2 regions of the Streptomyces sp. NPDC096132 genome follow, and region 2 is predicted to be linked to the other one. Evidence: riboswitches for the same ligand, from Rfam matches in the RefSeq annotation. Region 2 holds a riboswitch; the other holds the start of a gene.
The links. Region 2 has a riboswitch for cyclic di-AMP ahead of ACIRF9_RS29810 (M23 family metallopeptidase). Riboswitches for the same ligand answer to the same signal wherever they lie in the genome.
Positions count from the first base shown of each region.

Region 1: linked by a shared signal. The riboswitch ahead of ACIRF9_RS31460 (transglycosylase family protein) and the one ahead of ACIRF9_RS29810 (M23 family metallopeptidase) in region 2 are both predicted to bind cyclic di-AMP.

Region 1 covers NZ_JBIWGA010000015.1:43,412-49,364, reverse strand. The annotation lists gene ACIRF9_RS31470 (transposase) at 1-261, shown strand, start outside; gene ACIRF9_RS31465 (transglycosylase family protein) at 417-1,406, shown strand; cyclic di-AMP (ydaO/yuaA leader) riboswitch at 1,612-1,781, shown strand; gene ACIRF9_RS31460 (transglycosylase family protein) at 1,786-2,487, shown strand; gene eno (phosphopyruvate hydratase) at 2,800-4,098, shown strand; gene ACIRF9_RS31450 (septum formation initiator family protein) at 4,202-4,678, shown strand; gene ACIRF9_RS31445 (DUF501 domain-containing protein) at 4,763-5,368, shown strand; gene ACIRF9_RS31440 (exopolyphosphatase) at 5,365-5,953, shown strand, end outside.
Region 2 covers NZ_JBIWGA010000014.1:20,194-26,146, forward strand. The annotation lists gene trmB (tRNA (guanosine(46)-N7)-methyltransferase TrmB) at 1-309, shown strand, start outside; gene ACIRF9_RS29800 (PrsW family intramembrane metalloprotease) at 402-1,847, shown strand; gene ACIRF9_RS29805 (aldo/keto reductase) at 1,854-2,798, opposite strand; gene ACIRF9_RS29810 (M23 family metallopeptidase) at 2,911-3,954, opposite strand; cyclic di-AMP (ydaO/yuaA leader) riboswitch at 3,962-4,130, opposite strand; tRNA gene ACIRF9_RS29815 (tRNA-Met) at 4,374-4,447, opposite strand; gene ACIRF9_RS29820 (dihydrofolate reductase family protein) at 4,510-5,637, opposite strand; gene ACIRF9_RS29825 (MarR family winged helix-turn-helix transcriptional regulator) at 5,704-5,953, shown strand, end outside.

The DNA of each region.
Region 1 (5,953 bases), on a different contig from region 2:
AAGCGATCCGGGGTCAAGTGCAAGGTGACCGAATGGCACGCACTGACGGGGACGTTGGTTCCTGCTGACGTGCTTGAATCGGTGTGGCCTGTCGTGGAAGAGCTGATGACAGCGTATTTCCGACGTCGCCAGTTCGCGCGCGGTGCCGTGGACGTTCGCACGCAACTGAACGGGATCCTCCACCGGTTGCGCACCGGCTGTCTCTGGGACGTCCCGCCCCTTGAGGTCGCCAGGGATAACACCGCGGTCGACCAAAGGTGACCGACCCTCAACTCTGTGATCTTCACGTGATCTGCGCGGCATTAACTTGTGACAAGTGATCGTCTGCCGATACGTTCACTCGTCAGCGCGGCGAACGCGTGTGCGCTCGCATCGCACGCCGCGCCGGTCACTGCTGTCCAGAGAAAGGCCCCCGCATGCTCACCGGGAACGGTCGTCACCGTCGCCCCCGTCAGGCTCCGGCCCTCCTCGTCGCGGCCGGAGTGACCGGCTCCGCCATCGCCCTCCCGCTGTTCGCCGCAAGCGGCGCGAGCGCCGCCGACGGCACGGTGTGGGACAAGGTGGCGCAGTGCGAGACCGGCGGTTCCTGGAGCGCCGACGAGGGCAACGGCGAGTACGGCGGTCTGAGCCTCACCCAGGAGGACTGGGAGACCTACGACGGACTCGACTACGCCGCCGGCCCCGACCTGGCCAGCCGCAACCAGCAGATAGCCGTGGCGCAGAAGGTCCTCGCGGCCGAGGGCGTCGGCGCCTGGGGCACCTGCGGGCTGACGTCCGGGCTCACCAAGGAGAACGGTGCGTTGAGCGTGGACACCGGGGTGGGGGACGAAGAGTCCGACTCGTCCGCATCCTCCGGATTGTCCGACCTGTCCAAGGGTTCGTCGTCCGACTCCGGAAAGTCCGGCGACTCAGGCGGCTCCGGCAACTCCGACGAAGACTCGGCCGATTCCTCCGGCGATTCGTCCGGTTCGGCCTCTGAGTCCCCTTCGTCCTCTTCGTCCCCGGAGGCGAACGACTCCGACAAGTCGGGCACTTCGGATGAAGCCTCCGATGACGCGGAGGGTGCCGACAGTTCGCCCACGGCCATCCCGGAAGTGGACGACTCGGACAATCCGGCCCAGGCGGAGGGTTCTTGGAGCCTCGTGGACACCGGCTCCCTCGGCTCCGGCCGCCATCGTGGCGCCACCGCCGACGAGACCGTGGCGGACAACACCTCCACCGCCTCCTCCGGCCGGCACGCGGCGAGCGTCTACACGGTCCAGGAGGGTGACACCCTCGCCTCCATCGCCGACTCCCTTGACCTCGACGGCGGATGGCGTGCGCTCTACGCCGAGAACAAGGACGTCATCGGCGCCGACCCGAGCGACATCACCCCCGGTCAGACCCTGGACACCGGCGTCGAATAGGGGCGGAACACCCAGAAAAACACCGGGAGTTCACGTCCCGCTTCGCGCCGAATGTCCGGTTTGGTGAAAGTGTGGGATGAGTCTCAGAAGTCGTGATCGTCTTTGAAATTCCCCGGATCGCGTGTCTACGGTCATGACCGCTCGGCAACCCGAGCCCCGGCTGCCGTAACGCCGAATCCTGCCAGTGGCAGCCCGGGAACAGTCGTCGCGTCAAGCGCCGTAGGCAGGAGCGGGGGACCCAAGGTAAGTGCCGGGCCCGGCGGTTGACCGCCGGAACCGGCTCGGGGTGAAGCCGCGCACCATGAGGTGCGCGGCCGGGCAACTCAACCGGCCCGAACCCGACAGCTCACCTCGCAGGCGTCGGTGAGGGGATCGATCCATGCTGTTTTCCGGCAAGGGCAAGCACCGTCGTCCGAACAAGGCCACCCGCGTCGCCGCGCTCGCCGGCGTCACCGGTGTCGCCATCGCCGCCCCGCTGATGGCGGCCGGCAACGCCTCCGCCGCCACCGCCTCCGAGTGGGACGCGGTCGCCCAGTGCGAGTCCGGCGGCAACTGGTCCATCAACACCGGCAACGGCTACTACGGCGGCCTGCAGTTCTCGGCCTCCACCTGGGCCGCCTACGGCGGCACCGCCTACGCCGCGCGCGCCGACCTCGCCGGCAAGGAACAGCAGATCACCGTCGCCGAGAAGGTCCTCGCGGGTCAGGGCAAGGGCGCCTGGCCGGTCTGCGGCACGGGTCTGTCCAGCACCCCGTACGCCGGTGGCGGCTCCTCCAGCTCCGCCGACTCCTCCTCGTCGAGCAGCGCCGGCTCCTCGGACACCACCACGCGTTCGACCGAGCAGCAGAGCGCCTCCCGCTCCGCCGAGCGCCCCGCCGCCTCCAAGACGGTCACCACCCCGACCGGCAAGAAGGTGAAGAAGGGCGACGGCGAGTACAAGGTCGTCAAGGGCGACACCCTCAGCTCCATCGCCGAGAAGCACAAGGTCAAGGGCGGCTGGCAGAAGCTGTTCCAGCTGAACAAGGACATCGTCGAGGACGCCGACCTCATCTACCCGGGTCAGCAGCTGCACCTGAAGTGACACCTGCTTCCCAGCGGGGCCACAGGCCGCTCACAAGGTGGCCCCGCACACTGAAGGCCTCGTGAGGGTCACCCCCCGTCCCCACGGGCTCCCCGCTCCGGTGCGTGTTCCCCCGTACGCACCGGGGCGGGGTTTTTCTTTGCCCGTGTGTTCGCCTCCGCGCCACCCGCCCTTTGTTCCGATGGGGAACAATGTGTACGGTCAGTTTGTCCACGGGGCGGTCGGTCGGCTGCCGACGCCCCGAAGGCGGTTAGGCTCTAGTCGCAAGGCCCACGCGGCCCCGCACAACCAGCGTCACATCCCAAGAAGGAGATGCTCGTGCCGTCCATCGACGTCGTCGTAGCCCGGGAAATCCTGGACTCCCGAGGCAACCCCACGGTCGAGGTCGAGGTCGGCCTCGACGACGGCAGCACGGGTCGTGCCGCCGTCCCGTCCGGCGCTTCCACCGGCGCCTTCGAGGCCATCGAGCTCCGCGACGGTGACCCCAACCGCTACCAGGGCAAGGGTGTCGAGAAGGCCGTCCTCGCCGTCATCGAGCAGATCGGCCCGGAGCTGGTCGGCTACGACGCCACCGAGCAGCGTCTGATCGACCAGGCCATGTTCGACCTGGACGCCACCGACAACAAGGGCTCCCTCGGCGCCAACGCCATCCTCGGCGTCTCGCTCGCCGTCGCCCACGCCGCCTCCGAGGCCAGCGACCTCCCGCTCTTCCGCTACCTGGGCGGCCCCAACGCGCACCTGCTGCCGGTGCCGATGATGAACATCCTGAACGGCGGCTCGCACGCCGACTCCAACGTGGACATCCAGGAGTTCATGATCGCGCCGATCGGCGCGGAGTCCTTCTCCGAGGCCCTGCGCTGGGGCACCGAGGTCTACCACACCCTCAAGAAGGTCCTGAAGTCCAAGGGCCTGTCCACCGGCCTCGGCGACGAGGGCGGCTTCGCCCCGAACCTCGGCTCCAACCGCGAGGCCCTCGACCTCATCCTCGAGGCCATCAAGGAAGCCGGTTACATCCCCGGCGAGCAGATCGCCCTCGCCCTCGACGTCGCCGCCTCCGAGTTCTACAAGGACGGCAAGTACCTCTTCGAGGGCAAGGACCGCTCCGCCGCCGAGATGACGGAGTACTACGAGGAGCTCGTCGCGGCCTACCCGCTCGTCTCCATCGAGGATCCGCTGTTCGAGGACGACTGGGCCGGCTGGAAGGTCATCACCGACCGTCTGGGCGACAAGGTCCAGCTCGTCGGCGACGACCTGTTCGTCACCAACCCCGAGCGCCTCGCCCGCGGCATCGAGGAGGGCACCGCCAACGCCCTGCTCGTGAAGGTGAACCAGATCGGTTCGCTGACCGAGACCCTGGACGCCGTCGAGCTGGCCCAGCGCAACGGCTTCAAGTGCATGATGTCGCACCGCTCCGGCGAGACCGAGGACGTCACCATCGCCGACCTGGCCGTCGCCACCAACTGCGGCCAGATCAAGACCGGCGCCCCGGCCCGCTCCGAGCGCGTCGCCAAGTACAACCAGCTGCTGCGCATCGAGGAGATCCTCGACGACGCCGCGGTGTACGCCGGCCGCTCGGCCTTCCCGCGGTTCCGTGGGGTCTCCAAGGGCTGACCCCGCCCGGGTCAAGCGATAGCCAGTCGTACGTACGTCCCCGTACTCGGTCCCGTACCGTGTGCGGGGACGTACGCGCGTGTGAAAAGGGGAGGCAGTACCGATGGCCGTGAAGGACCGGGACCGTTTCTCCACCGCGACCAGGCTGCGGCTGCTCGGTGAGCAGACGGCGGCCCGTGTCTACCGCTCCCAGACCAAGCGTCAGGCCCGCCGCTCCCGCCTCACCAGCCGCGCCGCCCTGCTGGCGCTGGTCCTGTGCACCCTGATCGTCGCCCTCGCCTACCCGATGCGGCAGTACGTCTCCCAGCGCGCCGAGGTCGCCGACCTGGAGCGGGAGAAGGAAGAGGCCAGCCGGCGGGTGGAGCAGCTGCGCGATCTCAAGGCACGCTGGCAGGACGACGCGTACGCCGAGCAGCAGATCCGGGAGCGGCTGCACTACGTGATGCCGGGGGAGACCGGCTACATCGTGATCGACCCGGACGCGGCCCGGCAGACCCGCGCCGACCTCGGGGCGGCCGACCGCCCCTGGTACTCGAACGTCTGGGACGGGGTCGACAAGTCGGACGCCTCCGACCGGTGAGACCGACCGGGTGAGTCCGGCCCGTGAGACCGGTCGTGAGACCGATCGCCCCCACCAGTGAACCGTGCATGTAGAAAGACAGGTATGGAAACGCCCCCGCCGACCACCCCGCGCACCGAGCCCACCGACGCGGACGTCGAGGCCTTCAAGCAGCAGCTCGGCCGTCCGCCGCGCGGGCTGCGCGCGATCGCGCACCGGTGCCCCTGCGGCCGGCCGGACGTCGTCGAGACGGCCCCCCGCCTGCCCGACGGCACCCCCTTCCCGACGCTGTACTACCTGACGTGCCCCAAGGCGAACTCCGCGATCGGCACCCTCGAGGCGAACGGCGTCATGAAGGAGATGACGGAGCGGCTGCGGACCGACCCGGAGCTGGCCGCGGCCTACCGTGCCGCGCACGAGGACTACGTCCGGCGCCGGGACGAGATCGAGGAGCTGAAGGGCTTCCCCAGCGCCGGTGGTATGCCGGACCGGGTGAAGTGTCTGCACGTCCTGGTGGCCCACTCGCTGGCCGCGGGGCCCGGCGTGAACCCGCTGGGGGACGAGGCGCTGGCCATGCTGCCGGAGTGGTGGGCCAAGGGGACGTGCGTGACGCTGCCCGAGCCGCCGTCCGGCGAGGGATGGCAGGTGGAGACCTCTCAGGACGGCGCGGGCCACTTCGCCTTCAAGCCGATCGAGGGAGACGCCCGGTGACCCGCGTCGCCGCCATCGACTGCGGTACGAACTCCATCCGCCTCCTCGTCGCCGACTGCACTGTGTCCCATAGCGCCTCCGGCGCGGGGATGACCGGCGAACTGGTCGACCTGGACCGCCGTATGACGATCGTCCGGCTCGGCCAGGGCGTCGACCGGACCGGCCGGCTGGCGCCCGAGGCGCTGGAGCGGACGTTCGCCGCGTGCCGTGAGTACGCGGCGGTGATCAAGGAGCACGGCGCGGAGCGGCTGCGCTTCGTCGCCACCTCCGCCTCCCGGGACGCCGAGAACCGCGACGAGTTCGTCCGGGGCGTGCTGGACATCCTGGGTGTCGAGCCCGAGGTCATCAGCGGCGACCAGGAGGCCGAGTTCTCCTTCACGGGCGCCACGAAGGAGCTCACGGGCCGTGCCGACCTCACCCGGCCCTACCTGGTGGTGGACATCGGCGGCGGTTCGACGGAGTTCGTGGTCGGCGACGAGCACGTACGGGCGGCCCGCTCGGTGGACGTCGGCTGTGTGCGGATGACCGAGCGCCACCTGGTCGTGGACGGGAAGGTGACCGATCCGCCGACCGCGGAGCAGATCG
Region 2 (5,953 bases):
TTCCCCGACCCCTGGCCCAAGAAGCGGCACCACAAGCGGCGCCTCATCCAGCCGGAGTTCCTCAGCCTCGTCGCGACGCGGCTGAGGCCGGGGGCGATCGTGCACTGCGCGACCGACTGGGAGCCGTACGCGGAGCAGATGCTGGACGTCCTCACCGCACACCCCGACTTCGAGAACACGCAGGCAGGCGGCGGGTTCGCGCCGCGGCCCGCGTTCCGGCCGCTGACCCGTTTCGAGGGGCAGGGGCTGGACAAGGGTCATGTGGTGAACGACCTGCTGTTCCGTCGCGTACAGCACGGCGATCGCTGACCGCCGGCCCAGCCCCGGATCGGACCTCCGGATCAACAGCCCCCACAGACAGACCGTCCACCACAGTCCCCTCCCTCGTTAGGGTCGATGCCGTGGCCATCAGTCCCCCGTTTCCGCCGTACCCACCGCACCCGGGCGGCCCAGTCGAGGACGCCGCGCTCCGGCACGCGCACTGGTGGCAGCGATGGGGGTCCCCCCGGGGCCGAGCGCAGCCGAGGGCTTGGGGGAGGATCAAATACGGGGCGCTGATCACCCTGCTCTCGCTGTCCGGGCTGGTCATCCTCGCGCTGGTGCGGGAACAGACCGGCACCGAGGGGTTCCTGGTCGGGCTCGGCCTCGCGGTGCTGCCGGTGCCGCTGCTCATAGCCGCCTTCCGGTGGCTGGACCGGGTGGAGCCGGGGCCCTGGCGCAACCTGGTGTTCGCGTTCGCCTGGGGGGCGTGCGCGGCCGCGCTGATCGCGATCGTCGCCAACAGCTTCGCGACCCGCTGGATAGCCACGGCGACCGCCGACCCGTCCAGTGCGGACACCCTCGGGGCGACGGTCATAGCGCCCGTCGTCGAGGAGTCCGCCAAGGCCGCCGCGATCCTTCTCGTCTTCCTCTTCCGCAGACGGGACTTCACCGGCCTCGTCGACGGGGTGGTGATAGCCGGGGTCACCGCCACCGGCTTCGCGTTCACCGAGAACATCCTCTACCTCGGCACCGCGTTCGGCACCGACCAGCTCACCGGCGACAGCGGCATCGCCTCCGTCACCGCCGCGACCTTCTTCGTGCGCGTCATCATGTCGCCGTTCGCGCACCCCCTGTTCACCGTGCTGACCGGCCTCGGCTTCGGCTTCGCCGCGCGCTCCGGCGACCGGCAGCGCGTACGGCGCGTCCTGGTCCCGCCAGCCGGACTGCTGCTCGCGATGGGCATGCACGCCCTGTGGAACGGCTCGTCGACCTTCGGCGAGTTCGGGTTCTTCGCGGTGTACGCGGCGTTCATGGTGCCCGCGTTCGGGCTGCTGACCTGGCTGGTCGTGTGGACCCGTCAGCGGGAGCTGCGCACGGTCCGCGAGGAGCTGCCCGCCTACACGGCCGCCGGCTGGCTCGTCCCGGCCGAGCCGTACGCGCTCGGCTCGATGCGGGCACGGCGGCTGGCCCGTGAGTACGCCAGGCAGCACCTCGGCCGGCCGGCCGCGCGGGCGGTGGCGGAGTACGAGGCGTACGCGACCTCCCTGGCGTTCCTGCGGCACCGGGGACGCAACGGGCGGGCGGGCGCCGACTTCGTCGTACGCGAGAGGGAGTTGCTGAACGAGCTGTGGCGGCGCAAGGACGTCGCCCGGCCCGCGCTGGACCACGCGGCCCGGATGACGGCCCCGCCGGTCCGCGTGGCGATGCCCGCGGCGCCCTGGCCGGTCCACGGGGGCTACGGGTACGGGCAGGGGTACGGCCCGGGTCACGGCCCCGGGTACGGGTACCCGGCGGGGCAGGCGTACGGGTACGGCTACGGGTATCCCGCGGGTCCGTATCCCGCCGCCAACCCCTATCAGTCGTAGGGAGGATCAGGCCGAGGCCCGGGTCAGCCGGGCGATCTCGTCCTCGGTCAGCTCCAGCCCGGCCACCCCGAGCAGGGCCGGCAGCTGTTCGAGCGACCGCGCGGAGGCGATCGGTGCGACCACCGTCGGCTGGGCGGCGAGCCAGGCCAGGGCGACCGTGGCGGCCTCGGTGCCGCGGGCGGCGGCGATCTCGTCGAGGGCGGTGAGGACGCGCCGGCCCCGCTCGGAGTCGAGGTGCCTGGCGGCGCCCGCGGACCGCGGGCTCCGCACGGTCGTACCGGGCCGGTACTTGCCGGTGAGGAAGCCGGACGCGAGGGCGTAGTAGGGGACCGCGGCGAGGCCGGCGCGGGCGGCGAGGTCCTGGAGGGCGCCCTCGTAGGTGTCGCGGGAGACCAGGTTGTAGTGGGGCTGGAGGGCGACGTACCGGGCGAGGCCCTCGCGGTCGGAGAACTCCAGTGACTCCTGAAGGCGTTCGGGCGTGATGTTGGAGGCGGCGATGTGCCGCACCTTGCCCGCCCGCACCAGCTCGTCGAGCGCACCGATGATCTCCTCGACCGGCACCTCGGGCTTGTCGAAGTGCGTGTAGTAGAGGTCGATGTGGTCCGTGCCGAGGCGGCGCAGGGAGGCGTCGGCGGCGGCCTTGATGTTGGCGGCGGTCAGGCCGGGGAACTCGGGGTGCTGGCTGACCTTGGTGGCGATGACGACGTCGTCGCGGTTGCCGCGGGAAGCCACCCACCTGCCGATGATGGTCTCGGACTCGCCGCCGCCGTTGCCCTCGACCCAGGCCGAGTAGGAGTCGGCGGTGTCGACGAAGTTGCCGCCGGCGGCCGCGTAGGCGTCGAGGACGGCGAAGGAGGCCGCCTCGTCGGCGGTCCAGCCGAAGACGTTGCCGCCGAGGGAGAGGGGGAAGACCTCGAGGTCGGAGGAGCCGAGCTTGCGCAGAGAAGTCATGTTCAACGTCAACAACGGCGTCGGAGCGGCCCATTCCGACGTCGTACGAACAACGCGTGAACGGAACCGCTCCGTGCCGGGGATGTCTCCGGGGTCTCCCTGAGGGGAGATGTCAGGGGTTGAGGCCCTTGCTGCGCAGCCAGGCCATCGGGTCGACGCCGTCGGCGCTGCCGTTCGGGTGGACCTCGAGGTGGAGGTGGGCGCCGGTCACGTTGCCGGTGGCGCCCACGCGGCCGATCACGTCACCGGTGGCGACCTTCTGGCCGACGCTGACGCTGATCGACGACTGGTGGCAGAACCAGATCTCGGTGCCGTCGTCCAGGGTGAGGATGGTGCGGTAGCCGTAGGCCCCGGCCCAGCCCGCCTCGGTGATGGTGCCGCTGTGGACGGCCTTGATGAGCGTGCCGGTGGGGGCGGCGAAGTCCAGACCGGTGTGGTAGCCGGAGGACCAGAGGGAGCCGGCCTGACCGAAGGTCGAGGTGATGGTGTACGAGGAGGTCGGCAGCGTGTACTGCTTGGCCAGCTCGGCCAGGCGCGCGGCCTCGGCCTTCTCCTTGGCGGCCTCCTCGGCCTTCTCCTTCGCGGCGGCGGCCTCGGCCTCCGCCTGCTTCTCGGCCTTGGCGACGGCGGCCGCCTCCGCCTTGGCCGCGGCGGCCTCGGCGACGGCCTGGGCCTTGGAGGCGACCTGGGTCTGCTGCGACTCGGCCTGCGCCATGATCCGGTTGCGCAGTGCCTCGCCGGCGTCGGAGGAGCCGCTCTGGTCGGTCGCGTCCGGGGCCTCGGCGCCGAAGCTCGAGAGGGCGGGCGCGGCGTCCTGGGCGGAGTCGTCGTCGGAGATGAGCGAGCCCACGCCCGGCAGGTCCGGCATGGAGATGGAGACCGGGGGCTTGCCGGTGTTGGCGCTGGCCATCCCGCCGGCGCTGAAGGCGGCTATGACGCCGACGCCGAGGACGGTGGAGCTGCGGGCGAACCCGCCGCCGCCGCGCTGCTTGGCGACCCGGTGCTTGCCCCGGACCGGGGCAAGGGACTCCTCGGTGGGATTCCACTCCTCCCAGGGGCCCTCGTCGGTGCGGTAGCTGCCGTAGCCGAAGGTCTCGGAAGAGGAGCGCTGGCTCGGCACGAACGGGGCTTCTGGGGCAGGCCGGTTGGACGCCACGCGGGCGTACTCCTTTCCTTCCGTCGCCTACCGGGTTAGCTGACGGGTTCGGAGCGGGAAGGTCTCCTACGCGCGTAAACCGTTCGTGACTCTCCGAGTTCACGGCGGCCTTCGGCGCGATTCACCCCAAGGTGGTGGTTCCCCGGTTCCCTTACGGGATTCGGCGCGTGCGCACGGAGCCGACTCTTGTGACGGCTGGGACGACCGCGCTGCGTTATCGAACGTTAATAGACCTGGGGGCGGCTTTCCAAGCTCTTCCGCTTGATCAACAACATTTTTGGCCTGGACTTTCAGGCCATGACTGTTGAAAAACGGGCGAGTTGACCGGAATGCACAGCGGACGCACAGTCACCGGCCGGTCAGACCGGGAACACACCGAGGGCCGGAACCCTGTCAGGGTTCCGGCCCTCGGCCTTCAGTAGCGGGGACAGGATTTGAACCTGCGACCTCTGGGTTATGAGCCCAGCGAGCTACCGAGCTGCTCCACCCCGCGTCGGTATGACACCAGTGTACGCCATCCGCGGGACCGAAAGTCCCAGGGTGGTGCGAGGCCCCTCACACGAGGTGCCGGTTGGGCGCCTTGGCCTGCTCCGCGTACTCCGGGAGTACGACGACGTCGGCGCCCTCGGCGGCCAGGAGACCGTTGCCGTCGGCGGCCGTCACGAAGGTGTCCGGCTCCTGCCAGGCGGTGACCACCCGGCGCACGCCCGCGTCGAGGATGAGCCGGGCGCAGGGCCGCGGGCGGGAGGAGCGGCGGGCGCAGGGTTCCAGGCTGCTGTAGACGGTGGCCGTGGCCAGACGGGGGTCGGCGGGGTCGAGTTTGGCGAGGGCCGCCTCCTCGGCGTGGACGACCGGGTCGCCGGCCTCGCGGGAGTGGCCGCGGGCGAGTTCCGTGCCGTCGGCGGCGACGATCACCGCGCCGACGCTGAAGGCGGTCCGCGAGGGCGGGCAGAGGGCGGCGAGCTCGCAGGCGAGGGCCAGCCAGAGGCGGTCGGCGGCGGACGGGAGGGGGCCGGTGCCGGGGGCGGTGGGTTCGTAGCGCATGAGGACCACGTCCTCGATCCGTCGGGTCTCGGTCAGGCGCAGACGTCCGCCCTGGTAGGCGCCGGGGCCGAAGAGGCGGGGCGCGTCCGGGTCGCCCACGAAGAGAGGGGCGAGGACGAGCTGGAGTTCGTCGGCGAGGCCCTGCTGGAGGAGCTGGGTGTGGATGGTGCCGCCGCCCTCGACCATGAGCCGGTGGACGCCGCGCTCGTCGTGGAGGTGGTGGAGGAGCCGGCGCCAGTCGAGCTCGGGGCCGAGCGGGACGACGTCCGCGGCGATGCCGAGCGCCCGGGCCCGCTCGGCGCCCTTCTCCGTCGTATAGACGACCTTGTCGCCGCCCGTGTGCCAGAAGTTCGCCGCCGGGTCGAGGTCGCCGGAGCCGCTGACGGTGACCTTGAGGGGGTATTCCGGCTGTCCGGCCGCCGTGCGGGCGGCGCGGCGGTCGGCGGAGTTCACGAGCAGGCGGGGGTTGTCGGCGCGGATGGTGCCGGCGCCGATGAGGATCGCGTCGACGGAGGCCCGTACCTCGTCGACGCGGTCGAAGTCGGCGGGGCTGGAGAGGAGCAGGCGCTCGGGGGTGGTGTCGTCCAGGTAGCCGTCGAGGGAGACGGCGGCGGACAGCAGGACGTACGGGTACGACATCGACGCGGCTCTCCCTGGCGACGGGCGGATCTTGGTTCAAGTTTGAAACAAACCTACACTGAGTGCATGACGACCCGCTGGCTCACCCCCGAGGAGCAGCGCGCCTGGCGCGCGTATGTCGCCGGGTACCTCCTCCTGGACGACGCGATCGACCGGCAGCTCCAGCAGGAGGCCGGCATGCCCCACCTCTATTACTCCATCCTCGCCAACCTCTCCGAGATTCCGGAGCGGCGGCTGCGGATGACCGATCTCGCGGAGCGGCTGAAGATCACGCGCAGCCGGCTCACGTACGCGGTGACCCGACTCGAGAAGGACG